DNA from 2 places in the Streptomyces sp. NPDC051976 genome. Region 1 is predicted to be linked to the other one. Evidence: riboswitches for the same ligand, from Rfam matches in the RefSeq annotation. Region 1 holds a riboswitch; the other holds the start of a gene.
The links. A riboswitch is a leader RNA that binds a small molecule or an ion and turns the genes downstream of it on or off. The one in region 1 is predicted to bind S-adenosylmethionine.

Region 1 (5,285 bases):
GACGGCGTCGGCGAGCTGGTTCATCCCGCGCTCAAGGCCGCGCCGAGCCTCCTCGTCGAACGCGATGATCTTTGCCATGTGAAGTGGTCCTCCCTGGGGGTCCCCCCGCACCGCGGTAGCGGGGGAGGGGTGGATTGCTCCGGACCGCGTGGCGCCCGCGACGGACGGCCAGCCTGGTCGCCGGTTCCTTTCCGACGGCCGAGCGGGCCTCACCGACCCAGTCCTTCTGTCACTCTCACTCGTAGAGTGCTAACGCCAATGATTAGCACTCGACCCCATCGAGTGCAAGCGCCTGTGGATAACTCCAGGCCCCTGCCCGGCACTCGCCGTGCCCGCCGCGTGACGCACCGGGACGTCCGGGACGCACGAAGGGCCCGCACCTCGGCTGAGGTACGGACCCTTCGGCGTGAGTGCGTCGCGTCGGTGGCCGAACGCGCCGGAGCTGTCAGCCGGCCAGCCGGACCATGTCCGCCTGCGGCCCCTTCTGACCCTGCGAGATCTCGAACTCGACTCGCTGGCCTTCTTCGAGGGTGCGGTAACCGTCCATCTGGATCGCGCTGTAGTGGACGAAAACATCCGCACCACCGTCGACCGCGATGAAGCCGTAGCCCTTCTCCGCGTTGAACCACTTGACGGTGCCCTGAGCCATTCCTAACTCCCCTATTACTGGCCCTATCGCGGCCCCGCACTCCGCGGGTCCGGGTCAGACCTCACCCGCCGTTGGACCCCTTACCGGTGGCAAGGAGACCCCTGGGGGGTGTGCGCCGGAACGCGTCGACCGCGGCTGAATGTATCTGCACGGATGCCCAGTGCAACAGGTCAATTGGACGAGAATTCCTGGCGTGATCGATCCGAAATACCACAGGAAAGGTGCTTATGACGGGGCATCTCGGACCGGACATACAGCACCTTCAGGACATTCGTCACGTGAATTTGGCGATAAATCGCCGCACCAACCACAGGGGTGGCAACTTGCCCCCGGCAACTGTACAAGTTTTCAACTACCGCCCCGCGTAGGCCCGTTGCGACCCCCGACGGAGCCCGGACAGACCGGTGCCCCATCCACCGCAAAGGGTGAACGGGGCACATTTCGGTTCTGGTGACTGCCGGTAACCGTGACGCCTTCAGTACGCCTTCCGTACGTCTTCAGCGCACCGTGAAGACTCCTTCAACGGCCGTACTCAGCCGCCCGCGACCGCCGGAATGATCGACACGCTCGCGCCGTCCGGAACGGCCGTGTCAAGTCCTTCGGAAAAACGGACATCGTCGTCGTTGACATAAACGTTCACGAAACGACGGAGTTTTCCGGTGTCGTCGAGAACCCGCCCGGAAATGCCCGCGTGATTCTTCTCCAGCGACTCGATGACCTCGGCAAGCGTCGCCCCGTCGGCCGGAACCTCCGCCTGGCCGCCGGTGTAGGTACGGAGAATGGTGGGGATACGAACAGAAGCACTCATGCGAGGCCAGCCTCTCGGAACGCGGCAAGGGTGGGGCGGATGGTCGCGGTCGGCCCGGTGGTGGGCGCCACCGCGTCCAGGGTCTTCAGTCCGTCGCCGGTGTTCAGCACGACGGTCTCGGCGGCCGGGTCGAGCTGCCCGGTCTCGATGAGCTTCTTCAGCACGCCCACCGTCACCCCGCCCGCGGTCTCGGCGAAGATGCCCTCGGTGCGGGCGAGCAGCTTGATGGCGTCCACGATCTGCTCGTCGTTCACGTCCTCGACGGCTCCGCCGGTGCGCCGCGCGATGTCCAGCACGTACGGCCCGTCGGCGGGGTTGCCGATCGCCAGCGACTTGGCGATCGTGTCCGGCTTCACCGGGCGTACGACGTCGTGACCGGCCTTGTACGCCACCGACACCGGCGAGCAGCCCTCGGCCTGGGCCCCGTAGATCTTGTACGGCTTGTCCTCGACCAGGCCGAGCTTGATCAGCTCCTGCAGGCCCTTGTCGATCTTGGTGAGCTGGGAGCCGGAGGCGATCGGGACGACCAGGTTGTCCGGCAGCCGCCAGCCGAGCTGCTCGCAGATCTCGTACGCCAGCGTCTTGGACCCCTCGCCGTAGTACGGGCGCAGGTTCACGTTCACAAAGCCCCAGCCCTCGCCGATCGGGTCGCCGATCAGCTCGGAGCAGAAGCGGTTCACGTCGTCGTACGAGCCCTCGATGCCGACCAGCTCGCCGCCGTAGACCGCGGCCATGACGACCTTGCCCGCCTCCAGGTCGTGCGGGATGAACACGCAGGAGCGGAAGCCCGCGCGGGCGGCGGCGGCGCCGACCGCGCCGGCCAGGTTGCCGGTGGAGGAGCAGGACAAGGTGGTGAGGCCGAAGGTGCGGGCGGCCTCCAGTGCGATGGCCACCACGCGGTCCTTGAAGGAGTGCGTCGGGTTGCCGGAGTCGTCCTTGATGTGCAGGCCACCGGTGATGCCCAGCTCACGGGCCAGGTTGTCGGCCTTGACGAGCTTGGTCCATCCGGGGTTCAGATTGGGCTTGTCGGCGACGTCGGCGGGCACCGGCAGCAGCGGCGCGTACCGCCAGATGTTGGTGGGCCCGGCCTCGATCCGCTTGCGCAGCGACTCCGGGTCACCGAGCGGCAGGTCGTAGGCGACTTCGAGCGGGCCGAAACACTCCTGGCACGCGAAGATCGGGCTCAGCGGGAAGCGGGTGCCGCACTCGCGGCACGAGAGCGCCGCGGCGGGTCCGAAGGGGGTGGTGGTGTCGGCGGCGACGGTCTGCACAGCCATGATGGCGAGGCCCTTTCTCCTCATCTTCCTTGTGACGGACATCGCCACAAGACGGAATTGGCACCTTCCCCACCGTGTGACCTCGCGGTCGGCGGGAGGGTTGCCGGGGCTTCAACGGGCCGTTCCCTCTGCCCCTCTGGATGAGCGGTATGGCACCGGATGACGCATCCGGGCGTTTGTGCGCGTGGCGACCCCGGCATGCCGGGCTCTTACGCGTTGTTCAAGACTGTAACCGACGAGCGTGACAGTTGAGATAGTCGTCCGAACCGCGAGATGGATACAACACCAGGCCGAGAGGGAGACCCGCACGTGCTGGACGAGGTGGAACGGTGGCTGGCCGAGCGGTCCTGGACCGCGGCCGACCGGCCGCTGGACGCGCTGCTCGCGGCCAAGCGGGCGGCGGGGGCGCAGGGCACCGTCAGCGTCGTGCTGCCCGCGCTGGACGAGGAGGAGACGGTCGGCGAGATCGTCACCGCCATCCGCCGCGACCTCATGACCGCCGAGGTGCCGCTCGTCGACGAGCTGATCGTGGTCGACTCCGGCTCCCTCGACCGTACGGCGGGGGTGGCGGCGGACGCCGGGGCCCGGGTGGTGCGGCGGGACGAGATCCTGCCGCGGCTGCCGGCCGTGCCGGGCAAGGGTGAGGTGCTCTGGCGGTCACTGCTGGTGACCAGCGGCGAGATCATCTGTTTCATCGACGCGGATCTGCGCGAGTTCGACTCGCGCTTCGTGTCGGGGATCGTCGGGCCGCTGCTCACCGATCCCGGCCTGCAGCTCGTCAAGGCGATGTACGACCGGCCGCTGGAGACGGACGGGGCGGTCGTGCCGCACGGGGGCGGGCGGGTCACCGAGCTGGTCGCCCGGCCGCTGCTGAATCTGCACTGGCCGCGGCTGGCGGGCTTCGTGCAGCCGCTCGGCGGCGAGTATGCGGCGCGCCGCACGCTTCTGGAACGGCTGTCCTTCCCCGTGGGCTACGGGGTCGAGCTGGCGATGCTCATCGACTCCCTCGGGCTGGTCGGGCTCGACGCGCTCGCCCAGGTGGACGTGGGCGTCCGCCACCACCGGCACCAGGACGGGCAGGCCCTTGGCCGTATGGCTGCCGCCATCTACCGCACCGCCCAGCAGCGGCTCTCCCGCGCCCACCTCGTCCGTCCCCGCCTCACCCAGTTCCACCTCACCGACCGCGGCTTCGCCCCCCACACCCACCCGGTCGACACCGACGAACGTCCCCCCATGCTCGACATCCACGAATACGTGGCCCGCCACGCCGCGTAGTGCCCCGAAGGGGCGCGGGGAACTGCGCGGCCCGCCCCCACCGGCCGGTGGTCCGAAAACAACGCGTCTGCCCCATTGGGGCCGGTGGTGACCTGCAGCCCGGTCATGGGCTGGTCGCGCAGTTCCCCGCGCCCCTGACGGGGCACGTCCGGTGCCTGGGCCTCCGCCAGCGCAGCGCGCTTCCCCGCGCCCCTATCGGGGCACTCCGGCGCAGCCGGGCGCGTCACGGGCGCACCGTGCGCCACACGCGGCGCGGCCGGGGACGTTTGAGGGGGAGCCCGGGGGGCTAGGCTCGCCGCATGGTGAAGAGCGCCGGTGCGCGGATTTTGGTCGCGTCGAACCGAGGCCCGGTGACGTACAGCGTGGACGAGACGGGAGCCCTGCGCAGCAGACGCGGCGGGGGCGGCCTGGTGTCGGGGCTGAGCGCGATCGGGGACGACGCGGGCGCGGTGTGGGTGTGCGCGGCCCTGAGCGACGGTGACCGGGAGGCGGTGCGGCAGGGCGTGGCCGAGCCCGGCTCGCGGATGATCGCGATCGCGCCGGACGTGTTCGAGGCGGCGTACAACGGCATCGCGAACTCGGTGCTGTGGTTCGTGCACCACCTGCTCTACCAGACCCCGCTGGAACCCGTCTTCGACGAGGACTTCCGCGCCCAGTGGGCGTCCTTCGAGGCGTACAACACGGCCTTCGCGGACGCGCTGGCCGAGGAGGCCGCCGAGGGCGCGCACGTGCTGGTGCAGGACTACCACCTGTCCCTGGTCCCGGCGCTGCTCCGCGAGCGCCGCCCCGACCTGCGGATCGGCCACTTCACGCACACCCCGTGGGCGCCGCCGGACTACTACCGGATGCTGCCCGACGACGTCGCCGCGCAGGTGCTGGAGGGCATCCTCGGCGCGGACCGCGCCGCGTTCCTCACCCGCCGCTGGGCCGACGCCTTCGCCGCGTGCTGTGTCGCGGTGCTCGGCGCCGAGCTGTCGGAGGACGGGCACGCGGTCACCTACCGCGGCCGTACGACACGGCTGGGCGTGCACGGCCTGGGCGCCGACCCGGACTTCCTGCGCGAGCGCGCGCACCGCTCCGACGTGGCGGACCGGATCGCCACGCTGCGGGCCGAGACCGGCGCCGAGCGGAAGCTGATCGTCCGGGTCGACCGCACCGAGCTGTCCAAGAACATCGTGCGCGGCCTGCTCGCGTACCGGCAGCTCCTGGACGAGCACCCGGAATGGCGCGGGCGCGTGGTGCATGTCGCCTTCGCGTACCCCTCGCGCCAGGATCT
Region 2 (5,285 bases), on a different contig from region 1:
CTTGTCCCGTACGTACCACTGACGGCGGCCGGGAGCGTCCCCCTCCCGCCAGGCCCCGGAGGCCGGCGGGAGAGGGACGCCGGTGGCGGGTACGGCGCTCAGGACGCGCCCTTGGCCGCGCGGAAGCCCGCCTCCAGGTCCGCCTTGAGGTCGGCGAGGTTCTCGATGCCGACCGACAGCCGCACCAGGCCCGGGGAGGTGCCGGTGGCCGCCAACTGCGCCTCGTCCAGCTGGCTGTGGGTGGTGGACGCGGGATGGATGATGAGGCTGCGCACGTCGCCGATGTTGGCGAGGTGGCTGAAGAGTTCCACGGCGTCCACGAAGCGCTTGCCCGCCTCCACCCCGTCCCGCAGTTCAAAGGCCAGTACGGCGCCGGCGCCGCGCGGCAGATAGCGCTGCCCGGCCTCGTACCACCGGTTGGACGGCAGCCCCGGGTAGTGGACGGCGGCGACCTCGTCGCGCTGCTCCAGCCACTCGGCGAGCGCCTGGGCGTTCGCCGAGTGCCGCTCGATGCGCAGGCTGAGGGTCTCGACACCCTGCAGCAGCAGGAACGCCGAGTGCGGGGCGATGGCGGGGCCGAGATCGCGCAGCAGTTGGACGCGGAGCTTGATCGCGAAGGCGCCGGGACCGAGGGCGGGCCAGTAGCGCAGTCCGTGGTAGCTCGGGTCGGGCTCGTTGAAGTCCGGGAAGCGGTCGGCGTGTTGCCCGAAGTCGAACGTGCCGCCGTCGACCACGACACCACCGATGGTCGTGCCGTGGCCCCCGATGAACTTGGTCGCCGAGTGGACGACGATGTCGGCGCCGTGCTCGAACGGCCGCAGCAGATAAGGGGTGGGCACCGTGTTGTCCACGATCAGCGGCACGCCCGCCTCATGGGCGACGTCGGCGACGGCCCGGACGTCCAGGACGTTGCCGCGCGGATTGCCGAGGGTCTCGGCGAACAGCGCCTTGGTGTTCGGGCGGATCGCCGCCCGCCAGGCGTCGAGGTCGTCCGGGTCGTCGACGAACGAGACCTCGATGCCGAACTTGGGCAGGGTGTGCCGGAAGAGGTTGAAGGTGCCCCCGTACAGGGAGGTGCTGGAGACGATGTGGTCGCCGGCGGACGCCAGGGTCAGCAGCGCCAGCGTCTCCGCGGCCTGGCCCGAGGAGAGCGCCACCGCCGCCACGCCGCCCTCCAGCGCGGCGACGCGCTGCTCGAACACGTCCTGGGTGGGGTTGTGGATACGGGTGTAGATGTTCCCCGGCTCGGCGAGCGAGAACAGGTCGGCGGCGTGCTGGGTGTCGCGGAACACGAACGACGTGGTCTGGTAGATCGGCACCGCCCGCGCCCCGGTGGTCGGGTCCGGCGCGGCACCGGCATGGATCTGCTTGGTCTCGAACGACCACGCCGAGGTGTCCGGCCCGGCGGGGCCTTCCTCCGGCGTATGACCTGCGGTGACGGAGTCGATGGGCTGGCTCATGGGTCTCCCTGGTACGGCGGCGCGCAGGAGGGTGCGCCGGGTGCGGGGGCAAGCGGGGGTATGCGGGGGTATGCGGGGATACGGCGAAGCAGGCAGCGCACGGCCGCGATGCGGCGGCGCGCGGGGGAAGGACGATCAGGGGCCGGAGCGGGGCGTCAGCTCTCGACGGAACAACAACCCGTGCTGGTGACACGCACGTAGTCCACGTGGCGGCGGGTCACGAGAACGGTCGTCATGCGGCCAGGAAACCACAGCCGCGCGCCGCGCACCACCACCTTCGGCGGGCCCGTGCCGTGTAGCGGAGCAGCACGGAGCTTCATCCACCCCTTACGTCAAGCTCCTTGACGCCCCGTCACGGTGCGGCGAGCCGGAAGTGCATCCTGCCGAAGGTGACCCAGTCGCCGGGGCGGACGGGCGTCTGGCCGGTCAGCCGCCGGCCGTTCACGCGTGTGCCGTTCAGCGAACTCAGGTCGCACAGGGACCAGCCGTCGACGGCGGCGGTGAGGACGGCGTGCGAGCGGGAGACGGATTCGTGGGACAGCCGCAGATGGCTGCTGGAGGCGCGTCCGATGACCAGGGAGCGTGTGCCGGCCGGCGGCAGCGCGAGGACGGGCAGGTGGCGGATCCGGTGGCGGCGGCGGATGCGGAGGGCGAGGTGGGTCGGTGCGGCGGACGCCCGGCGCAGGAAGCGTCGCAACCCGCCGGGGGACGCCGGGGCGGCAGGCGGCGGAGCGGCCTCGGCCCCGGCCCCGGGCAGGTCCGCGATCGTGGAACGCAGTTGGGCCAGGTCGCGTGCGACGAGCACGCGCTCCATGCGGAAGAGGAAGGTCTCGTGCGACAGCCGTCCCTCAACCGCTGCCGTACGCAGCAGTTCCAGGACGTGGTCGCGATCCGCGTCGGACGCCCGCGCGAGCGGAACCTCACCCTGATACTGGCTCACGAGGGAGATTGTCCACCGGGCGGAGACGGCTGTCCACGACACCGGGCCGCTTCGATGCGCCTCACCGCGGAAGGCCGGTCCAACGGTGATCTCGACGCGTGATCTCCCCGCGTGACCACCAGGTGAGACCGCGTGCGCGAACTTCTTGACGGCCGCACGGGCCGCGCCGAAACTGACGGGGACGGTCACGATTGTCAGCGCCCACGGCGCGGGTTCGCCCGCCCTTGTGGTCATCGGCCCCGGCCCGCTGACAGGCAACCCTTCCACCGCGATGGGGTGCCCCGGGTGACGACCGGGTCCTGCCGGTGCGGCGGGGCAAGCGTGGTCTCGCGTGTCGCGAGCTCCGGAGGTGGGACTGGTGGGAATGCCCTGGAACGGCTTCACGCGGCGCCTTCACATCGATCTTCAGCGCGTCTCCAGCGCTTACTGATCCGCTACCGGTCCGTACGATCCGGACCCGCGCCAGAAGCGTAGTCGCATCCCATCGGCCGCTGGTGCCCACAAGGCGGCAGTGGCTTCCTCGCGCCCCAAGGGAGAGTCATGTCCGACAGCCATGCGCACTGTTCCAGCACAGACAACTCCAGCGCCTGTACCAAGATTTCGCCGACCTCGGGCCATCGCCCCGCGGCGATCGCACCGTCCGCCCTCCCCCACCGCTTCCACAACCGTATCGGCGTCGGTCTGGCGGGCGGCTTCTACCCGGCGCCGCACCGCTACCAGTTGTTCCTGACGGAGAACTGCCCGAGCTCGCTGCGCGTGTCCATCAGCGTGGACCTGCTCGGCCTGAACGACTCGCTCACCACCACGGTCCTGGCCCCGCGACCCGCCGGGACACCCGAGGCGTTCGCGGCACTGCGCCGGGCGTACGAGGCCACGGCGTACCACTACGACGGTCCGCTGACCGCGCCCGCGCTGTGCGACCGGTGGACCGGACGCGTCGTCAGCAACCAGGTCTGCGACATCCTCCGCGACCTGGCGGGCCTGCGGTTCGGCGACGACGGGGTCTGCCCCGCGGCGCTCCGCCCGCCGGCCCGCGCCGCGGACGTGGACGCGCTGCGTGACCTGCTGGACCGAGAGGTCACCCGGGACGCCGAGGGCCCCGGGCGCGCGGCGGCGCTGGACCTGCTGGAGAACCGGCTCGCCGGGCAGCCGTATGCGCTGGGCGATGAGCTGACGGCCGCGGACGTGGACCTGTGGGTGGCGCTCGTCCATCTCGGCCCGGCCGGCGCCCTCGGTTCGCACCACCGGCTCCGGGACTACGTACGCCGCTTGGGCGACCACCATCCCGCCTTCCGGACCAGGGCCGACGCGGCCTGAGAGCCTGGAGGCCGCGAACGCGGACACCCGTCCAGCTCGCCCACGAGACGCCCCGCACGCCTCCGAACGGCGCCCCGCCACCTTATTTCCTATCGATTTACTAGGAAAGCATTGACGGGGTGCCGTTCGGGTGCGCAGGATGATGCACATGCCCTTCAAGCAACGACTCGTACGTCGTCGGCATGTCGACTTTGGTCACGTCGTCAGCGCCGCCTGCTGTCGCGCCTAGGGCACGCGACTCACTTCCCGCGCGTGTCACTCCGCTGCTTCTGACTCATCCCAGGTGATCAGGCGGCCGGTCCCACCGCGCCTGATGGCCCGACGTACCTGCGAAGGACGACCGCCATGACCACGGCAATCCCTGCTCAGACCACTGTCCCGCACGCACTCCTGCCCGACGTGCGGCATCTCCGCCTCCTGGACGACGCCCCGCGCAGCGGCCCCGAGGAACCCGGCACCACGCCCCTCATCGGCTACCTCGTGCTCGTCCCCGAGGGCACCGACCCCGCGCAGTTCTTCGCCGCGGAGGTGCCGCGGCGAAGGATCCGACCGGTCGGCTACGCGGACACCCCGCCCGCGCCACAGGCCGGAGGCAATGGCGTACGCATCGATCCCGCGCGGCATGTCGCCGAGGTCGACGGACGCGAACTCGACCTCACCTACCTGGAGTTCGAACTGCTCGCCCACCTCGTACGGCATCCCCACCACGTGCACTCACGCGAGCAGTTGATCGCCGACATCTGGGGCTACGACCACATCGGCGACGGCCGCACGGTGGATGTCCACGTGGCGCGGCTGCGCCGCAAGCTCGGGTCGTACCGACACCGCATCGTCACCATACGGCGGGTGGGCTACAAGTACGTGCCCGACCAGCAGGAGAGCCCCAACCCCGATGCCCGCCGCCGACCTTGAGGAGTTCCCACGCCATGGGCGTTGCCACGGCGCTGTCCGTACCCGTCCCGGCTTCCGACCCCGCCTCCGACCGGACCGCCGGTCCCGGCCGGGCGCACTGGCTGCGGGTGGCCCGCGACACGGCGGACGACCTGGCCACGGACGCGGTGGCCAGGGACCAGGCGGGCAAGGCCCCGGTCGACGAGGTGTCCCGGCTGCGGGAGGCGGGGCTGCTGAGGCTCCTCGTACCGGCTGAGCTCGGTGGCGGCGGCGGGGACTGGCCCACGGCCTACGCCGTCGTACGGGAGATCGCCGCCGCCGACGGCGCGATCGGGCAACTGCTCGGCTGTCACTACTTCCTGTCGTCCGGCGCGCGGTTCCTCACGGTGCCCGCTCTCGCCGCCCGGATCGAGCGGAAGTCCGCGGCGGCGGACTGGTGTTGGGGCGGTGGTGTCGCCGACCAGGAACTGCCGCTGACACTGGCCAGGTCGGCCCGCGGCCATGTGCTCGACGGTCGGCAGAGCTTCACCACCGGGGCCCTCGTCGCCGACCGTCTCCTCGTACGGGCCCAACGGGCCGACACCGGCGAGCCCTTCGCCGTCGTCGTCGACACCGCCGACCCCAGGGTGCGCGTCGACGACGACGCCGGCACCTTCGGCCAGCGGCTCGCGGCAGGC

Region 2: linked by a shared signal. The riboswitch ahead of AB0M29_RS18285 (putative leader peptide) and the one ahead of thrC (threonine synthase) in region 1 are both predicted to bind S-adenosylmethionine.

What each region holds. Positions count from the first base shown of each region.
Region 1 is NZ_JBFAXL010000049.1:14,040-19,324, reverse strand. Features, by position in the region: gene groL (chaperonin GroEL) at 1-78, opposite strand, end outside; gene AB0M29_RS34320 (cold-shock protein) at 446-649, opposite strand; gene AB0M29_RS34315 (ubiquitin-like small modifier protein 1) at 1,182-1,457, opposite strand; gene thrC (threonine synthase) at 1,454-2,734, opposite strand; SAM riboswitch class I at 2,752-2,881, opposite strand; gene AB0M29_RS34305 (glucosyl-3-phosphoglycerate synthase) at 3,044-4,009, shown strand; gene AB0M29_RS34300 (trehalose-6-phosphate synthase) at 4,309-5,285, shown strand, end outside.
Region 2 is NZ_JBFAXL010000016.1:29,330-34,614, reverse strand. Features, by position in the region: gene AB0M29_RS18300 (homoserine O-acetyltransferase) at 1-102, opposite strand, end outside; gene AB0M29_RS18295 (bifunctional o-acetylhomoserine/o-acetylserine sulfhydrylase) at 99-1,460, opposite strand; gene AB0M29_RS18290 (DUF1707 and FHA domain-containing protein) at 1,813-2,400, opposite strand; SAM riboswitch class IV at 2,584-2,728, shown strand; gene AB0M29_RS18285 (putative leader peptide) at 2,765-2,830, shown strand; gene AB0M29_RS18280 (glutathione S-transferase C-terminal domain-containing protein) at 2,941-3,717, shown strand; gene AB0M29_RS18275 (winged helix-turn-helix domain-containing protein) at 4,063-4,629, shown strand; gene AB0M29_RS18270 (acyl-CoA dehydrogenase family protein) at 4,644-5,285, shown strand, end outside.